One region of the Halobacillus sp. B29 genome, then DNA from elsewhere that is predicted to be linked to it. Evidence: predicted binding sites of a transcription regulator. Region 1 holds the regulator's gene; each other region holds the start of a gene.
What was found. Region 1 encodes LexA, which represses DNA repair genes until DNA is damaged. Its sites were predicted from a motif close to CGAACATATGTTCG; they were not measured.

Region 1 (5,166 bases):
ATAGATCCGTGTCCCGCTGATAGTACAAAGCGGTCGCGGTTAAACCAGTCAGAGTTCTTAGGATTGTGATCCATAAATTTTGTCCAAAGGGTGTACGCCATAGGAGCTGCCCCCATTGGCATTCCCGGATGACCGGAACTTGCTTTTTCAACGGCATCGATAGTGAGTGTTCGGATTGTGTTTATTGAAGTTTGTTCAAGGCTGTTTGCCATAATCGCCATTCCCCTTTCTCTTTCGAAAATATGTACAAGTATTATCCTATAATGAATTGAGGTTTGAAACAAGCACGGGGGCAATATTTCAAGAAAAACCCAACCCTTACGATTAATTTTCCCAGAAAAGGGTTTCTTAAACAAAATAAATCCGTACATAAGCTGTACGGATTTATAAATCAGTTTTTCTTTTCATTTTCCTGCATTTCTCTTAATTTTTTAGGTGTAACATCTTTTCCTTCAGGGTCAATAACAGTAACACCCTTTAACTGGTTCTTAAAAGATTTACGAACATTTTTCAGGTATTCCTGTCTTAACTCCTGTTGTTCTTCTTTTTCCTTGACAGTTAATTCTTCTTGCTTAGATTTATTAGCCAGTTCATTTATACGATCAATCTTTTCTTTAGATAACATAGATCATACCCCTTTGTATTTATATTGTGATTAACAGGATCGATTCATGTATGAACAAGAAAAAGACAAGAGGCCACGCGACCCTTGTCATTTATTCAATCGTAACCTTTGTCTTCTTTTTTTTCAAGTAATACGTGCTCCTGATATCTTCGATGGACGGTTGCTTTTGATACATCATATCCAAGTCCACGAAGAGTAGCGGCTATATCTTTGAATGACAGTTTGTTCTGGCGTAAACGAACAACCTCGTGTATGGGAAATTCAATCCTCTCACGTCCAGGAGCCAAGTGCTGATTTGATAGATTAACTGCAGGATTATAACCTTCCTCAACCGCCTTCCTCATTCCTCTGCGGATCTTCATGTTATGTATTTTCCGCTGATACTCTTCTACGATGCCCACTATTTGAAGAACCATAGAGTCGGATTCGGCTATTTCCAACTCACCTTCATGGGAAAGTGAATAGATTTGAACGTCTAACTTATTTAATTGATGAAATAATGCAATTTTGGTGTTTCCTCTTCCAAGCCGAGTTTCATCTTGTATTAATAAGGCGTCCGCTTCCCTACTAGAAAAATATTCAAGCAAGCGGAAAATTCCCTCCCGTTCAATTTCATATCCGCTTGCTTGTTCCTCTATACAATCCACAACTTCCATACTATGGTGTGCGGCCATCTGTTTTAATTCATTTCTTTGTCTGTTCAAAGAAGAAACTTGCGCTTCTTTTTCTGTACTTACGCGACAATATAGGATAACTCTCATGATGTTCGGCCCTTTCTATTAAGTGTTCTCATTAAGCATATAATAGATTATCCAATGGAGACCATTGAAAAGTAAAGAAAGGCTAAACTTGCGATAAACAGCACCAGGTACGTAATATCAAGCTTTGACAGTTTGTTGAACATGATTAGACCCTCCAATTTTAGGAACGAACGTTCTTGAGAACTAATGTTCGCTTTTTCTAATTCTAATTATATACGAACAATCGTTCTTGTCAACCGGATTTTTCGAACGCTTGTTTGTATTATTTAAGTAAGCATGGTACAATGTGGTTACTATAAATCCTATGTACGAGGTGTAAATCTATGAGTAAACTTTCAAAGAGACAACAAGAAATATTAGATTTTATTAAAGAGCAAGTAATTATGAAAGGTTATCCGCCTTCAGTCCGTGAGATCGGTCAATCCGTTGGCCTGGCATCCAGTTCAACGGTTCACGGACACCTATCGCGTTTAGAAAAAAAGGGGTACATTCGTAGAGACCCTACTAAACCAAGAGCTATTGAAGTAATAGAGTTAGAGGAAGATCACAGTATCCCAAGAAGTGAAGCCTCCTATGCACCTGTCATTGGTAAAGTTACGGCTGGTTCTCCGATTACCGCAGTCGAGAATATCGAAGAGTACGTGCCTCTTCCGGACTCTTTAGCCGGTACGGACGATAACACGTTTGTACTTGTGGTACAGGGTGAAAGTATGATTGAGGCTGGTATTCTGGATGGTGACATGGTAATTGTAAGACAACAGCAGACTGCTCAAAACGGCGACATTGTAGTAGCCATGACTGAGGATGAGGAAGCTACCGTTAAGCGTTTTTTCAAAGAAAGAAACCATATCCGCCTGCAGCCGGAAAATGCTACGATGGAACCTATTCTTTTAAATGACGTATCTATTCTAGGACGGGTAGTAGGTTTGTATCGTACTGTTCATTAATTAAATATTAAGGGCAGCTCTTAAGAGCTGCCCTTTTTTATGTGTTTACCCATTAAATACTACTAAAAAGTTCTATTTAAAATAATTTCTATTCCGTTCTTCCTTCCCATAAGGTGGACTTTCCTTGAAAAGAGCTGGTTTACCAAATGTTTGATACAGGGTACTTAAGTTCAAACGGATTATCGTAAGGAAGGTCATTCTTGAGCTTGAACTATAAGTAAGGAGTTGATTAACATGGGATTAAAGTCAAAGCTCTCAAAAATCCTTAGAATCTGGAACGACGTGGATGCTGTTCGTAATAACCGACTTGGCCAGCGAGTCGGCAGGAGAGCTGCAGGTAAAATCAGTGGAAAACTCATACGTAAAATATTTAAATAGAGGCTATTTTTGCTGTAAACAAGCAATAATAGCCCTTATGTTCACTGGAGTGACACAGTTAAATAAGACTCCCTCAGACACACTGGCTGTTAATTTGAATCAACGTGAGTTTAGCTTTTGAAAAGGCGACAATCATTGTAGTAATACATTTGCGTATGCGCGCATACGGTATGTTGATTTATTTTCCTCACTCTAGAAGACTGGATTATTCTGATATTAACGTGGAGTAGAATGATTCGATGATGGCATTATTAAAGCAGCTCCCTCATCGGGACATGCTTTGATAGTGCCTCTTTATTTGCCTCTTATTGAGACTGATAGGACATACGTGTACTGTAAACCTTGGTCCTATGAAAGGATCACCTCATATATGTCAACATGTCCTTCACATACCTTTCCTTAACGTATTTAATTCGAAGGATGTATCTTGTCTATCAAGGATAGAGTAAGAGAGGATTTCATTATGATATAAGTCCTTAATCGTTGTAAAATACTCGACATAAACATTACGCCAGAGTATGGTCTTCTACACTTAGTTTTCTCCTCACAAAACTCAATGATATCCTTCTCCAGAACTGATGGTCCCCACACCTTTCTCCGTAAGCGATCATAGGGGCATTCTTTAGCTCTACCAGAGCATTAAAAATATCTTTAGGGTACTTGCGCTTAAATGCTTCTACAGTTTGGAGAATACTTTTGGATCCACTTCCTTGCGATTCACCGGTACTATTCCAGCTTTTCATCTTTGCTTACAAAATAAGCTATCTTATTTTCTTAAGCTGAGGCATTTCTTCCCCCATTTTCCGGTCATTTCAAGTGAAGATATTGTTCATCTATAGGTTAAGAGAACCTGTGGGTTTCCGCGTTCTTAAATCTTTTCCTACTCGATTTAATTTGGCACTAATTCTTAATCCCAAACATGCCCATAAACTCTTGATTCGTGTGATTCTCTTCTAATTTAAATTGAACCACTTGCTTTTGTTACCTATAAGGAATACACCTCCAAGTGTATTTTTACAACTTTACATCCATTTGTTACTTCTACTCATTCTATTTACTTAATACCGTTGTTTCTTAAATACTCAATCAAAGCGAACAAAATTTGCTCTTTACGTTCCTTATAATTAGTGTCCATCTTTATACGCTGGCTACTAAAAAGAAAAGCATCATGCAAATAAAAGATGCGGGGCGTAGCTTGCCAAGTATGTTCTGTAATCCTATTCCATATATATATTTCAAATTTTTCGGAATAGTTTTTTTGTTTAATACATGAGCGTACGTCTGTTTTTTTTACTTCAACGGATCCTTCGAACATATTTTTACGAGCAATTTCCCACCACATTTCCGATCTATAAAATTCTCGGACATCATCCTCTTTAGCAACATTTGTTGCATTAGGTTTTTGTGTTTCATTAACCAGTGTACGTTCTTCGATAAACGACCATAGATCATCTTTGTTTATTCGCCAGCCGTCCTTACGTGTCGCAGGTTCGACCCCTTTAATAGTGCCATTTCGCAACCATCGTCGAAGGCTCTCCTTATGTGTCGTAATTTTATATTGCTTCAATTTTTCCAATGCTTGATCGACAGTATATTGTTCCATTCTACATCCCCTAACAAATCAATTGTTGTATATAAATCATAACACAACACGTGTTGCGAAACACTTTAAAGCAGGTTAAATCTGAGATTATTGAACGTTTTTAAACTTAAAAACGCTCCATATCCAAAGCGCTGAACGCTGTCGTTTTTAATCAGACGCCGTCTTTTTTATTCAAATTGTCAAAAAAGATATTTTTATGAAAAGAAGTTAATGGTTTCATTACATAAACTTCTGGCTCTTTCTCAGACTAGCTTAACAGCCAAGACACGATTAATGTTATCCAATAAAGAAAAGCAATGTTGTCCTGTTGAAATTATGGGTCCATCATAAAAATAAACCATCAACGGATATACGTAGAATTAAGAATAAGTCCTACTCAAAAGCTTAGATGAAATGGTTTAAAACAAAGATAGTTATCGTTAGGTCGGTGGATCTGGGGAAACTAATAGTTTACCGAGCTTCTGAGGAGCCGCTGTTTGATGTACAATTTAATTACTCCTGCAAATATTCGCTTAAAAAAACAAAATAATTTAATTGTATATTGTAATGCTACTTGGGAGGTAGCTTAATTTTGATAGGTGTTCAATCGAATATTTAGTGTCGTAGTCATTAAATTCATGATCTTCTATATCCAAATACGCATTACGAGCATTAATAAATACTACATTTACGGACTTTATATTCTCTAAGAATTTAACACAGGGTATCGGAATTTTCAGGGGTGAAATAGAGGATAAATTAGAAAGATGAAACATTGATAATTATAATTTATCCTACAATATAAGAAAAAGCCTCAGCGCTTAGAGCGCCAAGGCTTGATGAGGATTAATATGTTTGCAGATATTGTTCCCG
Region 2 (5,166 bases), on a different contig from region 1:
GAATTCAGCGAGGGGTGGAAAAACTGGTGGATGGTATGCACTTCCTTCCTATGACCATTATTGGATTCTTGCTGTTGACCCCGGTTCTATGGATGCCGCCGGGAGGTTTTACCACTACCCAGACCGAGCGAATCATCTATCAAGGAGTGATTCTCGTACTGCTTGCTGTACCTTTAATTGTGACGTTATTTGGCAGTGAAATGAAGCTCCTCATGCAAGAGGAATATGTAGTAAGTGCGAAGGTTCTTGGGGGTAGTTCGCTCCATTTACTTTGGAAGCATCTGCTTCCGCATTTAAGTGCGCGGATGGGGATTGTGTTTGGACAGCAGTTTATTCAGACAATGCTGATTTTTATCCATCTAGGCGTATTTAATATCTATTTTGGCGGGACAAGTGTAGATTACACTCCCATGCAGAATGACCCCCCAACAAGTACTACATATGAGTGGTCCGGGTTGATTGGAGCAGCGAAAGATTCATTAATGACGGGGAGATGGTGGTTTATTATCCCGGCCCTTCTTTGTTTTATGGGGATTATCCTGTCTATGCAGCTCATTATTCAAGGAATCAAGGAAGTTCAGCAGAAACGGATAGGTATCCCCGTTTCTAACCCAATGGGGTGGAAGAGGCTTTTCCATAAAAGGAAACCTGCAAGTAGGCGAGTGGATGACCCTTCAGCTGAGAGGTTTGTCTTTATAAAAAGCGAACATCGTTCCTCATAGAGGCCCACTTAAGGCGTTATAAAAGGGAAGTAAAGGTGTTAAACAAGCGTTTGATTAAGGGTATAATATAGGGGATAAAACTGCCAGAAGAAGGAGAGAGGTTTTGAGGACCAGTACGTAATCCAGTCGAAAAAATCGTAGAAGTCGAGTGTTAAACTGTTCCTTAACAAGCGTTTTAATCCAACTAGATGGGGGCATAGTTTACGAAACGGAGTATTTTCAAGCTCATTAGGACGCACCCTATCCCATTAAAGAATTAATTATTCCAGCGTCAAAACGTCATATAAAAAGCTTCGATGAACTAACAGAGGCGGAGTATGGTGTATATAAATCCTTATGCTAAAACATAGAGTGGATTCTATGTTAAAATAGGGAAAAATCAGTCACGTCTAGAGGAGGTTCAGTTTGTCATGAAAGAATTTGATCAATTTAAAAATAATGATGAGAAAAGCGATAAAAAGAAGAAGCAGTTCACGATTATTAAGGACGACTCCACGGATGGTCATGGTGGTTATGGTGTAGGCTCCATCAGCCTTGAGAATATGACCCCGGTTATCGTGGATCCGAATGAAGAGAAGGCCTTTGTTGATATGGGGGCTCTGCATGCCCGCAGCGCGGTTGAGAAGCGGGTGAAGTTTATTACGGATCGTGAAGTTGTAGCGAACGGTTTATTGTACTGGATCGTCTGGGTTACGGTGGATAATCAGGCAGGAAAGCCAAGCTACTATGGAGTAGCTGGAAGTGAAATCGTCGTCGATCGTTCCATTAAACGAGGCTATAAGCTGATGCCCGAGCATGTGAACCATATGGACAAGTCCTTAAAAGGAAAATTTGTTGTCGACCATATGGATGAAAAGTCAAGGACGATTCTCGGTGAGTATCTCCGTGAATTTAAGCCCGAACTATGGGAAAATACAAACCAGGAACTAAAAGACTCCCTCGGTGTCCAGTAAATTATAAGAAAAAGCACTTTCCTCAGAGAAAGTGCTTTTTTACTGTCTAATATTATGGAATTCTCTTAAAATCAGGGGCCCTCATAGTATTAATTCTTCCAGATAAGCTCCCTTTTCTTTAAGACTCAGTTTCGAGATAACTCGGGTCCATTGCCATAAAAAGGATGGGGCGGCTACGGAAACAACTCGCTTTCCTGCGGGGGAACTGGCAAGCCTCCTCAGTCGTTACCACTCCTTGTGGGGTCTCGCCTAGCTCCTTCTCCCGCGGGAGTCTCGTCGTTTCCTCCGCCACCCCAACGATATCTAGTGAACGGACCTTTCCAGAAGAGGAAAGGTCTTCTCCTTAATCTGTATTAAATGCTTTTATAACAGGCTATCGTGCATCGTTACATCCTGAAAACAGGTGTAAAACCATACGTCTTAATTCCACATCAAGCAGGTATGTTTGATGTGATTTCGAGCATCTGATTTGGCCAGGTCCGGAGGGGGATGATGAAGACTCCTGCGGGATGAACATGATCGGTGAGACCCCGGAGAGCTTTAGCTCGAGGAGGCTCAGCACATGCCCGCGGAAAGCGAATCATCCCCCGCAGGACCTTTAAACTAATCCGATATCTCGAAACTGAGTCTTCAACAATCCGGCCCTATTGTTAAAGACTCGAATTCGAGATGTTGTGGGAAAAGGTGATTTGCTAATCTACAAAGCACAAAGAAAGCTTAATGGAACAAGTTTCACATTTAAGGAAGCTTGCCGTAACAGACTAAAAAATTGACTATCCTGTAAATTCCAGTTTACGAAAGGTATTTTTGTGCTACAATAAGAACAAACGTTCGTATTAAGGGGTTGATCAACTATGGATAGCCGCAATCGGGACAGGGGTACAATTAAGTGGACATCGTTAATGCTCCCGGAGCATGTAGAGATGATAAGGAAATTATGGAAGGAAGATGAGCGGGTAGAGAAAGGGATTATTGATGAACAGAAAGCCATCGAGATTGATTTTTTACTGCAGCGGGCTTTGAACGACGATTTGACGGTACGGGTCAAAATCCATAATGGTTTTGACTATGAAGAGTTTCCAATGAAAATGGAGTATATTCATAAACTGAAACGCAAAGTCTATGGGGTGCACTGGGAAACGAAAGAAAACATTCAAATTTCACTGGATGACCTTACCGATGTTTCAATTATTTAGGTGAATAATTTGTTCACAAAATGTTCACCTAAAAAATGGTCGAAAGGGTACTCGGAATCTTGACGTACTGGCAGAATGGGTAATATATTTAGTAACACATGGTTATACATGTATTTACTAGGACAAGGAAAACGACCGGGTTGCCGCCGGTCGTTTTCTTTGTGTTTTTTTAAGTATTTCAAGCCCCTCATTTAAAAGAACCAGTCTACTACATCTTTGAACCATGGATCATTTTTAAACTCATTTTCGATCTCTTCTTTGTTCTTATCCTCATCGCCGCCGCAAACTTCTTTTGGAATATCACTTTTTTCCATATACATGAGGCGTTCTTTCGGGCAATTAGGACCGGACCTGTGTCCAGTTTCCGGATCAATATAAACCCCTTTTACATCCGGGGTTGGAATAAACGCTGCAGATGGTAGTGGTTCATGAATCGCCTCCATGGTGTCTGCCCAAACGGCTTTGGCATATCTTCTTTCATTGAATGTTTCAATTTTTCTTCCACCTTCATCATGGCCCACCCAAACCCCTGATACAAATTGAGGACTAAAGCCAATCATCCAGCTGTCATAATCCGTAGTACCAGATTTTCCGCCGTACATACGAGTTAGTTTTCCTTTAATAGGAGTGCCCGTAACAGACGCATATCCATCAAGAGAAGAGTCAAACATCCCTGTCATCATGTGAGTAATCGTAAAGGCACGGTTCGGGTCAATTTCTTTCTCTTTATTAAAAACGGGCTGATATTCAAAAAGTATATTTTCGTGACGGTCTGTAATTTTCTCAATGGTGTGTCCTTCAAGAGATTCAGAGCCTTTCACCATTTTTCCGTAGGCACTCATCATTTCAAAAAGAGAGATAGAGGTAGAACCAAGGGCAAGAGAAGGGACAGGTTTAGCACGACTCGAGATTCCAAATGTGTCCAGTGTATTTACCAGCTTCTCGGGCCCAATATCCATGTTGGTGGCTACAGCATAAATATTGTCAGAAACCGCCAGTGCCTGGGCCATTGTAATCGGTTTGTCCGCATACTGGTCTCCAAAGTTGGTTGGACTGTAGACTTTTCCGTTATCTCCTATCTCAAAATCGGTCGGTTTACTTTCGATCATAGTGACCGGTGAGTATCCTTCTGCCAGCGCCGCGTAATATAGAAATGGTTTTATAGTCGATCCCACCTGACGCTTAGCCTGTGTAGCTCGATTATAAGCACTGGTTTCATAATCGCGGCCGCCGATCAGAGCGGTAATGGCACCGTTATGACTATTCATAATAGTAGCGGCGATCTGGATATCTTCCTCTGCTGAAATATGGCGGTCAATCTGTTTTTCTAAAGTCTTCTGATGATCTTCTATGAGCGTCGTATGAATGTGATAACCGCCTGTTTTAACTTCCTCTGCCGAAATATCCAGGATTCTGGAAGCCTCTGCGACGACTTGGTCCTGAAAGTATGGAGCAGCTTCTTTGTCGGAGCTGTCAGAGTGCTCCGAGTAGACAAGACTCGCTTCTACTGCTTCATTTTTTTCAGAAGAAGTAATAAAGCCGCTTTTCTCCATTTCCCCCAAGATCAATTTTTGGCGTGAGGCCGCGTTCTCTGCATTGTTCAGAGGAGAATAATAGCTGGGACCTTTTGGGACGCCTGCAAGCATAGAGGCTTCCGTCAGCGTTAATTCTTCTGCGTTTTTATTAAAGTAATAACGGCTCGCTGCTTCAATTCCATAGGCTCCATGACCATAGTAGATCGTGTTTAAGTAGCCTTCCAGAATTTCATCTTTATTATAAAAGATCTCCAGTCTGAGGGCATAGAGAGCCTCTTGGATTTTTCTCTTCCATGTTTTATCATGTGATAAATAAAGATTACGAGCGTACTGCTGAGTAATGGTGCTCGCGCCTTCCACCATGCTCATTTGTTTAAGGTCGGTTAAAGCAGCACCAGCTATCCGCTTGAAATCAAAGCCGAAATGATCGTAAAATCGACGGTCCTCAATAGCGATCGTCGCTTCTTTAATGGCATCCGGCATCTCATCTACGGTAATCCAGTATCGTTCTTCCGCTCCATGATCTTCCCCAATAATATTCTCTCCCTGACTATAATAAACCGTATTCTGTTCGGTCATTAAAGAAGGAGGGCCCTGGGTAATGGCGAATCCTAAGACAAACAAAAATCCGGCTCCTGTTAACACAAGGCCGATCAATGTCCATTTGAGCGCTCGCTTTGACCAGCGGTATGTCGTTCGTATAAAAAGGATCATTCTTCTAGACTCCCAACTGTTAAGAATGAATAAAGACTGCTATTAT
Region 3 (5,166 bases), on a different contig from region 1:
CAGGAGGCACAGCAAGCCATCCTTGACGTTCTTTATTGAAAGACTGTTCAAAGTACTTGAGCGCTTCACTGATCATCTCCCGAGCTTCAGGGTAATGATCTATGGAACATAAAATCTGTAAAGCTACAGAAGAAGCCATGGGAGAGGAATCAGGAAGCCGGAAATCTGCCTCCAGTCCGTGACCGAACCCCCCATCTTGATTCTGATAGGCATGTAAGGCTTTTACAATAGCTTGCTCCGTGCCGTTGTCAAAAAGATACGAGCAGCGTGCTTGTTCAAGGTCACGAGCGTTTGTAAGGATATAATCTTTAGCAGCCTCAAATGCCTTTTTGGATAGATATTTCATATAGATTCCCCCTTTTTGTAGTTATTCGTTCTGAGAAGGGAATATTCCTGTGTAAGCATTATAGTTCCACAGAGCATAATAAGTCTTTTACAATGGAAATGATCACACTGTAAGATCAACACGGATATTTAAAACAATCTTATAATAAAAACAGTGTTAAACAGAAGGGAGAGGTTTAAATTGACATGGCATCACTTTCATTTGAAAGCTGAATGGCCTGGAGGTCGTAACGAAGTTGGAACAATAGAGGCAGACAAACTAAAGACCCAAATATCCATTCCTAAAGAAATGGACGGGCCAGATGTAGGCACAAACCCTGATGAAATGCTGTTAGGCGCTGCGGCAACTTGTTATATTATTACGCTTGGTGCAATGGTTGAGAGAGCAGGATTACCGCTCAAAGAGATGAGCATGGACTCAGAAGGGATTGTGGACGTAACCGACGGAGTGATCACATATAATAAAATCATTCACAAGCCGCGTGTGCTTTTGAAGTCCGAAGCTTCCGATAAAGATATGGATAAGTTGACTAAGCTGGTTGAAAAAGCTGAGAAGAGCTGTATGATTTCAAGAGCAATTGAAGGAAATGTAGCCCTTGAATTACAGCCATCACTTGGAAGAGACTAACAAAGAAAAGAAGAGAGTGAACGTGACACGTTCACTCTCTTCTTTGTTTATTGATTCATAATATAAACTCTTGCCTCAAAAGGACGGAGAGTGAACGACGTTATATCCTCGTGGGATTCCGTGTCGTAATTCGATAATATTAAATGATCACTAGAGAGAGCGTAATTTGATTCAAAATCGGCTTCGTCTGAGGTTAGATTTGTAATAATAAGCGCCACTTTATTTTCCAGTATTCTTGTATAAGCATAAATTTGAGTATCTTCTTCTAACAGTAGATCATAGATTCCATAAGTGAAAAGGGGATACTGTTTTTTTAGAGAAATCATTTGTTTATAATAGTTTAGAACTGAGTCGGATCGTCCGAGCTGGTCTTTTACGTTAATTTCCTTGTAATTAGGATTAATTTTTATCCAGGGAGTTCCGCTTGTGAAACCTGCCTTGGGCTGGTCATTCCACTGCATCGGCGTCCGGCTGTTGTCACGGGAGGTGCTCCAAAGAATCTCCATGATCTCTTTATGAGAGGCTCCCTGAGCTTTCTTCTTTTTATAAAGATTTTTGGCCGCAACATCGTCATAGTCTTCGAGAGAAGGAAAGGCGACGTTGGTCATTCCGATTTCCTGTCCCTGATAGATAAAAGGAGTGCCCTGCATCAGAAAATACATCGTACCAAAAGAAGTGGCACTTTCTTTCCAATACTGCTCGTCATCTCCCCATGTGGAAACGACGCGGGCTTTATCGTGATTCTCAATGAATAGAGCATTCCAGCCATCATCTTCCAATGCTTTTTGCCAACGTGTTAAAGCTTTCTTTAAGCCGACAACATCAAGCTTGTCATCTCCATCTTTATTCCAGAGATCCAAGTGTTCAAACTGGAATACCATATCCATTTTCCCGTTTTCACCGACCCATAGATTTGCTTCTTCAGCACTTACTCCGTTTGCTTCGCCTACGGTCATGACGTCGTAGTTAGCATACGTCTTATTTTTAAACTCCTCAAGGAACTCGTGGATCCCTTCCTGGTTCATGTGCATATCAAAAGAAGAAACGTATTCTTCGCCTTCCGGGTTAGGCATATCCGGAAGGTCCGGACGTTTTTTTATGTGGCTGATCGCATCGATACGGAATCCATCAATTCCTTTCTCGAGCCACCAGTTCACCGTATCATATAACTCTTCGCGTACTTCTTCATTCTCCCAATTCAAATCCGGCTGCTTTGTGGAAAACACATGAAGGTAATATTGACCTGATGCTTCATCATATTCCCAGGCTGATCCTTCAAAAATACTTTCCCAGTTATTTGGTTCTTTTCCGTCTTTAGGGTCACGCCAAATATACCAATCACGTTTGGGGTTATTTTTAGACTTACGCGACTCGACGAACCATGGATGCTCATCGCTGGTATGGTTGAGTACGAGATCAATGATTAATTTCATATCCCGCTTATGAACTTCCTTTAATAACCGGTCAAAGTCGTCCATTGTACCGAATTCTTCGAGGATATCTTTGTAATCGGAGATATCGTATCCGTTGTCATCCTTCGGGGATTTGTACATGGGGCAGATCCAAATAAAATCGATTCCTAAATCTTTCAGATAATCGAGTCGTTCGATCATTCCTTGTATATCACCAATACCGTCTCCATTTGAATCTTGAAAACTTCGCGGGTACACTTGATAGCCTACAGCTTCCTTCCACCAAACACGTTCCATATCCATCCCTCATTTCTTCTAAATTTAATGCTATGAAGACAGGTTCTTTTAAACTATTGTACATGAAAAAGAAAGAATGAGTAATTAAAGTAATTAGTAGTGCAACCGATTGCACTACTAATTACTACACTGCTTAACTTTTATTGAAGAATTATTTTCACGTAAAAATAGAAATCAATTGTGCAACCGTTTGCCTTTTCAGTAATTATATAGTATCTGATTTTCTTTACTTTGACAATAGCTGGTGAATGGACTTCTTTACTGTTGTTGGTTCGTTTCAATCTATTTTAAAACAGCAAATCAAGTAGGAATTTTTCTTCTGTCTTTTATATAAAGTAGCGGTTGGTTTTAAGACGAAAGGACAGTCTCGCGCTATTACAAGTGGTGTACCATGGAGAACTCTTTATTACCATCTGGAGAATTTTGATGGATGGATAACACGTACCAAGCCTTGTCTTTTCCTGCTGTGATGCCTAATCGTCTAATCCATACCCCCGCATATGGATTATTTTGTTATTCGTCTTTTTACAGTGTAAATAATCACCAAACGCTTAAAATAGGTAAGAGTATATTTCTGCTGTATGTTTTATATGGTCCTAAAATATATAGGCGATTAGAATCCTTTACATCATAATAATATTTCCTTATAATAAGAACAAACGTTCGTGTGGAGTGGTGAGAGTGGATTATCAAGGATATCCGCGAAACGATGTGCTTTGTATAGATATGCGCAGTTTTTATGCAAGTGTAGAATGTATGAAAAGAGGGCTGGACCCTAAAAAAGCGTTATTGGCGGTGGTAGGGGACACTACACGAAGAGGAAGTATTGTTCTCGCTGCTTCTCCCACGCTGAAACGAAAGTATGGAATCAGTAACGTCAGCAGGTATTTTGAACTGCCTGACGACCCCAGTTTAATTATTGCACCTGCGCACATGGGAGATTACCTCGAAGTATCTGTGGAAATTACCAAAATGATCAGGAATTATGTTCCTCAGCAGGCTATCCACGTGTACTCGGTGGACGAATTGTGGGTCACCATTAATGGATTAAATAAGCTGTATGGAAGCCCGTATGAAATCGCTCATATGCTTCAATTTGAGATAAGAGAGCAATTCGGCATAGAATCTGTGATTGGAATTGGGGATAACAAATTTCTTGCCAAAGTCGTGATGGACATTCATGCGAAAAAGGCAGAAGACGGAATTGCAGAATGTCGATATGAAGACGTAGAAGCAAAGCTTTGGCCGTATGATATTCATGACGTATGGGGAATTGGCTCAAGAATGACAAAAAATTTAAACCGAATGGGAATTTTGACACTTGGAGACTTAGCTCGTCACCCCTTAAAGTATCTGAAGAAAAATTTCGGCATCATGGGAGAGCAATTATACTGGCATGCCTGGGGGGTTGACCTGAGTCCTGTATATGGCAATTTTGTGAAGACAGAGCAGAAATCTTATGGCCATGGAATTACGTTATTAAGAGATTATGAAAAAGAGGAAATTTATGCCTGCCTGCTTGATTTATGCGAGGAAGCTTGCCGCCGCGCAAGAACCGATGATAAGGAAGGCAGGACGGTGCACCTGGGAATAGGATATTCGAGTGAAACAGGAGGAGGTTTCAGCCGGTCCATGTCTGTACAGTCTCCGACTAATATAACAGGGGATATGTATCAAGTATGCTTGAAGCTTTTTCAGCGTTTTTACGATGGGAAAAGTAAGATTCGGCGAGCATCGGTTGCTTTAACCAACTTGAATCATGGCTGTGATGTTCAGCTTAGCTTATTTAATAACGAACCTAAGAAGAAGGATTTAGCGGACGTTATGGACCGGATTCGTGATGAATACGGTTCTACAGCTGTCCTTAGAGCGAGCAGTTATACAAGCGGTGGTATCACTATCGAGCGAAGCAAAAAAATTGGCGGTCACTATGCATAGGTTCACTATGATCATGCCATTGGTTTATGGTGATAGATAATCCGGAGCTAGTGAAGCTATAACGGTATTTGTAGAGCCAAGAGTCTGTTTTTTCATTCCTGGTAGGCGTAGTTATTACGCGAAGTAGATTCTTCAGCGTATACTATCTTAAACCTTTGGAGGAGTGAGAAAACAAACATGTATTTTAAAGATCATGAATACGAAAGTTATGATCAGCACCGGAAAGACGATAATAAAAGAGATTGCGGCTATCACAAAAAAGAGAATCATAAAAAAAGCAGACACTATGAAAACTGTGTGGCCGATGTATTGGAAGCTATACTAGCTGCTCAAAAGAAAGCGGATAAAGATAATAGCTGTCACACTTCCTGTAAACAGTCTATAGTAGATTTACTTGGGGAAGAGAAGAAAGTTAAGAAAAACACGATTCCATTTATTTTGTATTGTGGGTGTGACCCTTATAAAGGTACAGGGGTTACCACTTACCATTGCCACTCGAAAAAAACAAAGTTCAAATGTGTAAACTCTTTTATTTTCAAGGTTAAA
Region 4 (5,166 bases), on a different contig from region 1:
GACCGTGTGCGGGTGGAGCGGTTTACTCACCTGCCATTACCGATTTTGTCATTATGGTGGAAAAAACCTCTCAAATGTTCATAACCGGTCCAAAAGTAATTGAAACGGTTACAGGTGAACAAATATCCTCTGAGGACCTTGGCGGGGCTAAGGTTCATAATACATTGAGCGGAAACGCTCATTTAAAGACGGAAGATGAAGCCGCTGCTCTCGACGCAGTTAAAGACTTAGTCAGCTATCTCCCTCAAAATAACAAAGAAAAACCTCCAGAAGCGGAAGTAAGGGAAGAAGATGATTATCTACCTGACCTAACGGATAAGATTCCTTTCGATCCACTGCGTCCTTATGACGTAAGGATTATCATTGATGAAGTAGTGGATAAAGGGTCATTCTTTGAAATCCATAAAGATTTTGCGAAAAATATAGTGGTAGGGTTTGCTCGTTTAAATGGAAAAACAGTAGGACTCGTATGTAACCAGCCTAAATACATGGCCGGCGGTCTTGATATTGATTCCAGCGATAAGGCTTCTCGATTTATTCGTTTCTGTGATGCTTTCAATATTCCATTAATTACTTTCGAAGATGTAACCGGCTTTTTCCCTGGCATCAAACAGGAGCACGGTGGCATTATAAGACATGGAGCGAAGATCTTGTATGCATATTCCGAAGCCACCGTTCCAAAACTTACAGTGATTACCCGTAAAGCCTATGGAGGAGCTTATGTGGCATTAAACAGTAAGTCCATTGGTGCGGATCTTGTTTATGCATGGCCGAATGCCGAAATAGCCGTAATGGGACCTGAAGGCGCAGCAAATATTATTTTTGCCAAAGATATAAAGGAAAGTGAAAACCCTGAAGAAACACGGAAGAGCAAGATCGATGAATACCGGGAAAGGTTTGCTAATCCTTATGTAGCAGCCGGACTCGGCATGGTTGACGATGTGATTGATCCGAGGGAAACGAGGATTACATTAATTAAGGCGCTAGATATGTTAAAAAATAAACATGAAGACCGTCCTTATAAAAAACATGGGAACATCCCTCTTTAATTGACACCACCTCTTAGTTCAGCTAACGTACTAATAGGATATGGTTTACATACGAAGGAGGACAATGAAATGGTTACGATTAATAAAGAACGTGTACTTGAAGAATTCTTAGAATTAGTCCAGGTGGACTCTGAAACGGGAGCTGAAGCTGAGATTTCTGAAGTTCTCAAGAAAAAATTTCAGGACCTTGGACTTGAGGTCTTGGAAGATGATGCCAAGTCTATTACCGGTCACGGAGCAAACAATTTAATCTGCAACTTAAAAGGTTCTAAAAAAGAAGCAGATCCTATATATTTTACTTCTCACATGGATACTGTGGTTCCTGGAAACGGAGTAAATCCTTCCGTAAAGGATGGTTATGTTGTAAGTGATGGAACAACCATACTTGGAGCGGATGATAAAGCCGGAGTAGCAGCAATTCTAGAAGCGATCCGTTCCCTACAAGAACAGAGTGTAGAACACGGAGACTTACAATTTATTATCACGGTTGGAGAAGAAAGTGGACTTGTAGGAGCGAAGGCACTGGACAGTTCACTTTTAAAAGCTAAATATGGTTATGCCATCGATAGTGATGGGGCAGTCGGAAATATCATCTTAGCCGCTCCTACGCAGGCGAAAATTAATGCCGTGGTGAAAGGGAAGACAGCCCATGCAGGCGTCGCTCCTGAAAAAGGAGTTTCTGCAATTACTCTCGCCTCTAAAGCAATTGCCAGGATGCCTCTTGGTCGTATTGATGAGGAAACTACAGCCAATATTGGTCGTTTCGAAGGCGGACAGAAGACGAATATTGTATGCGACCACGTAGAAATATTAGCGGAAGCCCGCTCTTTAGTTCCTGAAAAGATGCAGGAACAAGTGGAGAAAATGAAGAGAGCCTTTCATGAAACAGCAGAAGAAATGGGAGGAGAAGTCGATTTGGATGTTGAAATCATGTATCCAGGCTTCAAACAGAAGGAAGGCGACCAGGTAGTAGAAATCGCCCGCTCAGCTGCTTCTAAAATTGGTCGGGAAAGCCAGCTTCTGACAAGTGGAGGTGGCAGTGACGCCAACATTATTGCTGGCTACGGCGTACCAACTGTCAATTTATCAGTAGGCTATGAAGAAATTCATACCAAAAATGAACGCATTCCGGTTGCTGAACTGGAAAAAATAGCTGAATTTGTAACAGCAATCATTCAAGAAGCAGCAGAACAATAATAGAATATAAAAAATCCCGGAGATAAATTCCGGGATTTTTTGTGTTAACTTAATTGTATTCAGACTTTCTTTTCAAATATGTTACAATAGAAGAACAAGAGTTCGAAAAAAGGAAGGGTTTATGTGTCTAAATGGTATCCTAAAAATGGACGGGTCATATTTCATGTGGATATGAACAGTTTTTATGCTTCGGTCGAAATGGCATTCGATCCCAAATTAAAAGGAAAACCACTTGCGATTGCTGGAAACCCGGAAGAACGGCGAGGAATTGTGGTTACAAGCAGTTATGAGGCAAGAAAATTTGGAGTGAAAACGACAATGCCTGTTGGAGAGGCTAGACGTTTATGCCCTGAATTAATGGTCATGAGACCTAATTTTGAAAGGTATCGTACGGCTTCTAAAGAGATGTTTAAGATACTGGCAGATGTAACCTCACTCGTTCAGCCTGTTTCCATTGATGAAGGATACATGGACATTACGAATTGTTCTTCTCAGGGTTCCCCGCCTGAAATCGCTGAGCGGATTCAGCAGCGAATTGCAGATGAACTCGATCTTCCATGCAGTATAGGAATAGCACCGAATAAGTTCTTGGCAAAAATGGCTTCTGATATGAAGAAACCGATGGGAATTACGATACTGAGAAAAAGAGATCTTCAGAATAAGCTATGGCCATTACCTATTGAAGAAATGTATGGAGTGGGCGACAAAACTGCAGAAAAGCTGAGAAGAATTAAAGTAGAAACAATTGGAGATCTAGCCGTACATCCTGTCCTTGAATTAAAGCGCCTGCTAGGTATTAATGGGGAGCGTCTGCAAAATCGTGCAAATGGCGATGATCAGCGCCCTGTTGATCCTGATGCGGTTCATGAATTTAAAAGTATCGGTACTTCTACTACTTTACCCGAAGATACTACAGATGATCAGGAAGTGCGCAGTGTGCTGCGAAAGTTAACACATAAAGTGGAAGCACGCATGAAAAATAAAAAAGTGCTCGCACAGAATGTACAGCTTATGATTCGTTATCATGACAGAAAAACCGTTACAAGAAGCCGGCAATTAAAGGAGTTCATTCAATCAGCCGAAGATTTGTTTCAAGTTTCTTTACAGCTCTTTGATGAACATTGGAATCAGGAACCAATACGCCTTCTTGGAGTAACAGCTCAAGATCTAGCTGAAAAATCCGAAATTACCCAGCAGCTCGATTTATTTAATTATGAACAATATGCAAGCAAAGAGAAGTTATATAAGGCCATAGATGATCTAACTGAAAAGTATGGAAGCAACCCATTTCAGCCGTTGTCAGCTCCTCAGAATAACACGGTTACCACCAGCTTTCAAAAGGACTTTCTGGATGATTTTAAAAAATAAAACTCACAGAAATTACAAAGAGACAGGAGAGTATGACTCCTGTCTCTTTTCTCATACTAAGAGTGAAGGGAGGATATTTACATGGGTAAAGATCGACAAGAGAAGAAATTAAAAAAATCAAGAAAAGTTGAATCTGATCGAGATCAGCCATTAAGCTATCCGGGGGCTACTTCTATGGAAGGTCCAGAAGAAGCTAGAAAGCGAAAATAACTTTAATTTGATTAGGAGGGTAAAGTGATGTCACCAAGGAAAAAAGGACCTAAACAGCAAACTAAACCTAATTTGCCAACAGGACCCGACCAGCCTTATGGCACTCCTATAGAGGGATCCCATAAAGTTAAAAACCAAAACCATTCCCGTCAAAATCAGAAAACCTCGCATGATATGTAGTATAAAAGGCAGCTCTGCTGCCTTTTATACTGGTTTCATTAAACATTCATGCAGGTATTTCATAATAACATTATTAAACTAAAGGGCCGGATTGTGGAAGACTCCGTTTCGAGATATTGTCTGGAGAAAGAAGCTCCAGGGAACGGCTCGCTTTCCGCGGGCATGTGGTGAGCTTCCTCGGGCTTAACAGCCCTGCGGGATCTCACCGATCATGTTCATCCCGCAGGAGTCTTCGCCGTTCCCTTCCGCCCCTTTGCGTTTATGGAGAGCTCGAAAATCTTTCCATAATCGCCTTCCCATGAACGAGATCCACACTGGTTTTCACGTGTGTTTACGTGTAGGAACCCTGTTATAGAAGCATTTGAGGCAGATACAGCTTGGCTCCTGTCTTCTATAGCAAGGTCCGTTCACTAGATATCATTGGGGTGGCGGTGGAAACGACGAGACTCCCAGGTTAAAAGCGTAAGCACCTTGGTCAGCGTCGTATGGACTGGACTGAGCTGGCGGAGATAAAGAAAACACGAAGAGCGGAGCGATTCGATGTTGCCTTATCGTACAGAAGTGAGGGAAGTCTCACTAGACGCTAGGTGCTGGAGCTGGATAGCACTCCACGCCGTTTAGGCATTGGTTTATGATACACCTATCCTGAGTGTAAGAACGGGAGAAGGAGCTAGGTGAGATCCCGCAGGGAGTGAAACGAGCTAGGAAGCTCCTGGTAAAAGGAGGATCGACTAAGGTCGCCACGTCCTGTGGCAACGTCGATCGACCCTACGTCGTGTAGGGCCTCAAATGTGGAATCACCCCGAAAGACACGACCAGCATAAGCCGACCATCAAAAGGATTGTGGTTTTTCAATCCGTTGATGAGCGGCTTATGTCTCGAGTGTCTGGGTGATGGAACAAGACGAGTTGTTTCCGTAGCCGCACTATCCTTTTTTGGCAATGGACCCGAGTTATCTCGAAACTGAGTCTTCCACAAAGAGGAGCTTATCTTTAATAAGTTATAACTAGCCTTAACAGGATTAGTTCGGCAGTTATCTCTCGTATGAGAACAGTAGTATGACATATACTATTTTCAAATTGCAACGTAAATGTGATTTCGCGATTTGACTTAATTGGAAGGGATTAACCCCGAATGGACAAAAAAGAGAGAATTGATAATA

Region 2: a site for LexA is predicted at 2,496-2,509, ahead of ACTWP7_RS12200 (YolD-like family protein). Genes of this name have one in related genera too.
Region 3: a site for LexA is predicted at 3,335-3,348, ahead of ACTWP7_RS07975 (DNA polymerase IV). Genes of this name have one in related genera too.
Region 4: a site for LexA is predicted at 2,338-2,351, ahead of ACTWP7_RS04235 (DNA polymerase IV). Genes of this name have one in related genera too.

Annotation. Positions count from the first base shown of each region.
Region 1 covers NZ_JBQQCM010000003.1:135,589-140,754, forward strand. The annotation lists gene tkt (transketolase) at 1-212, opposite strand, end outside; gene ACTWP7_RS04970 (DUF896 domain-containing protein) at 392-625, opposite strand; gene ACTWP7_RS04975 (YneB family resolvase-like protein) at 721-1,386, opposite strand; gene lexA (transcriptional repressor LexA) at 1,710-2,333, shown strand; gene ACTWP7_RS04985 (hypothetical protein) at 2,568-2,711, shown strand; partial or broken gene ACTWP7_RS04990 (IS3 family transposase) at 2,811-3,683, opposite strand; gene ACTWP7_RS04995 (hypothetical protein) at 3,766-4,314, opposite strand; gene glnA (type I glutamate--ammonia ligase) at 5,140-5,166, opposite strand, start outside.
Region 2 covers NZ_JBQQCM010000008.1:181,541-186,706, reverse strand. The annotation lists gene ACTWP7_RS12210 (ABC transporter permease subunit) at 1-722, shown strand, start outside; gene ACTWP7_RS12205 (YwhD family protein) at 1,133-1,675, shown strand; gene ACTWP7_RS12200 (YolD-like family protein) at 2,530-2,871, shown strand; gene ACTWP7_RS12195 (transglycosylase domain-containing protein) at 3,063-5,120, opposite strand.
Region 3 covers NZ_JBQQCM010000005.1:9,560-14,725, reverse strand. The annotation lists gene ACTWP7_RS07990 (hypothetical protein) at 1-346, opposite strand, end outside; gene ACTWP7_RS07985 (OsmC family protein) at 527-973, shown strand; gene ACTWP7_RS07980 (glycoside hydrolase family 13 protein) at 1,021-2,682, opposite strand; gene ACTWP7_RS07975 (DNA polymerase IV) at 3,364-4,620, shown strand; gene ACTWP7_RS07970 (CotY/CotZ family spore coat protein) at 4,798-5,166, shown strand, end outside.
Region 4 covers NZ_JBQQCM010000002.1:388,173-393,338, forward strand. The annotation lists gene ACTWP7_RS04225 (acyl-CoA carboxylase subunit beta) at 1-1,049, shown strand, start outside; gene ACTWP7_RS04230 (M20/M25/M40 family metallo-hydrolase) at 1,119-2,246, shown strand; gene ACTWP7_RS04235 (DNA polymerase IV) at 2,370-3,614, shown strand; gene ACTWP7_RS04240 (YpzI family protein) at 3,696-3,824, shown strand; gene ACTWP7_RS04245 (small acid-soluble spore protein P) at 3,852-4,004, shown strand; gene ACTWP7_RS04250 (amino acid permease) at 5,139-5,166, shown strand, end outside.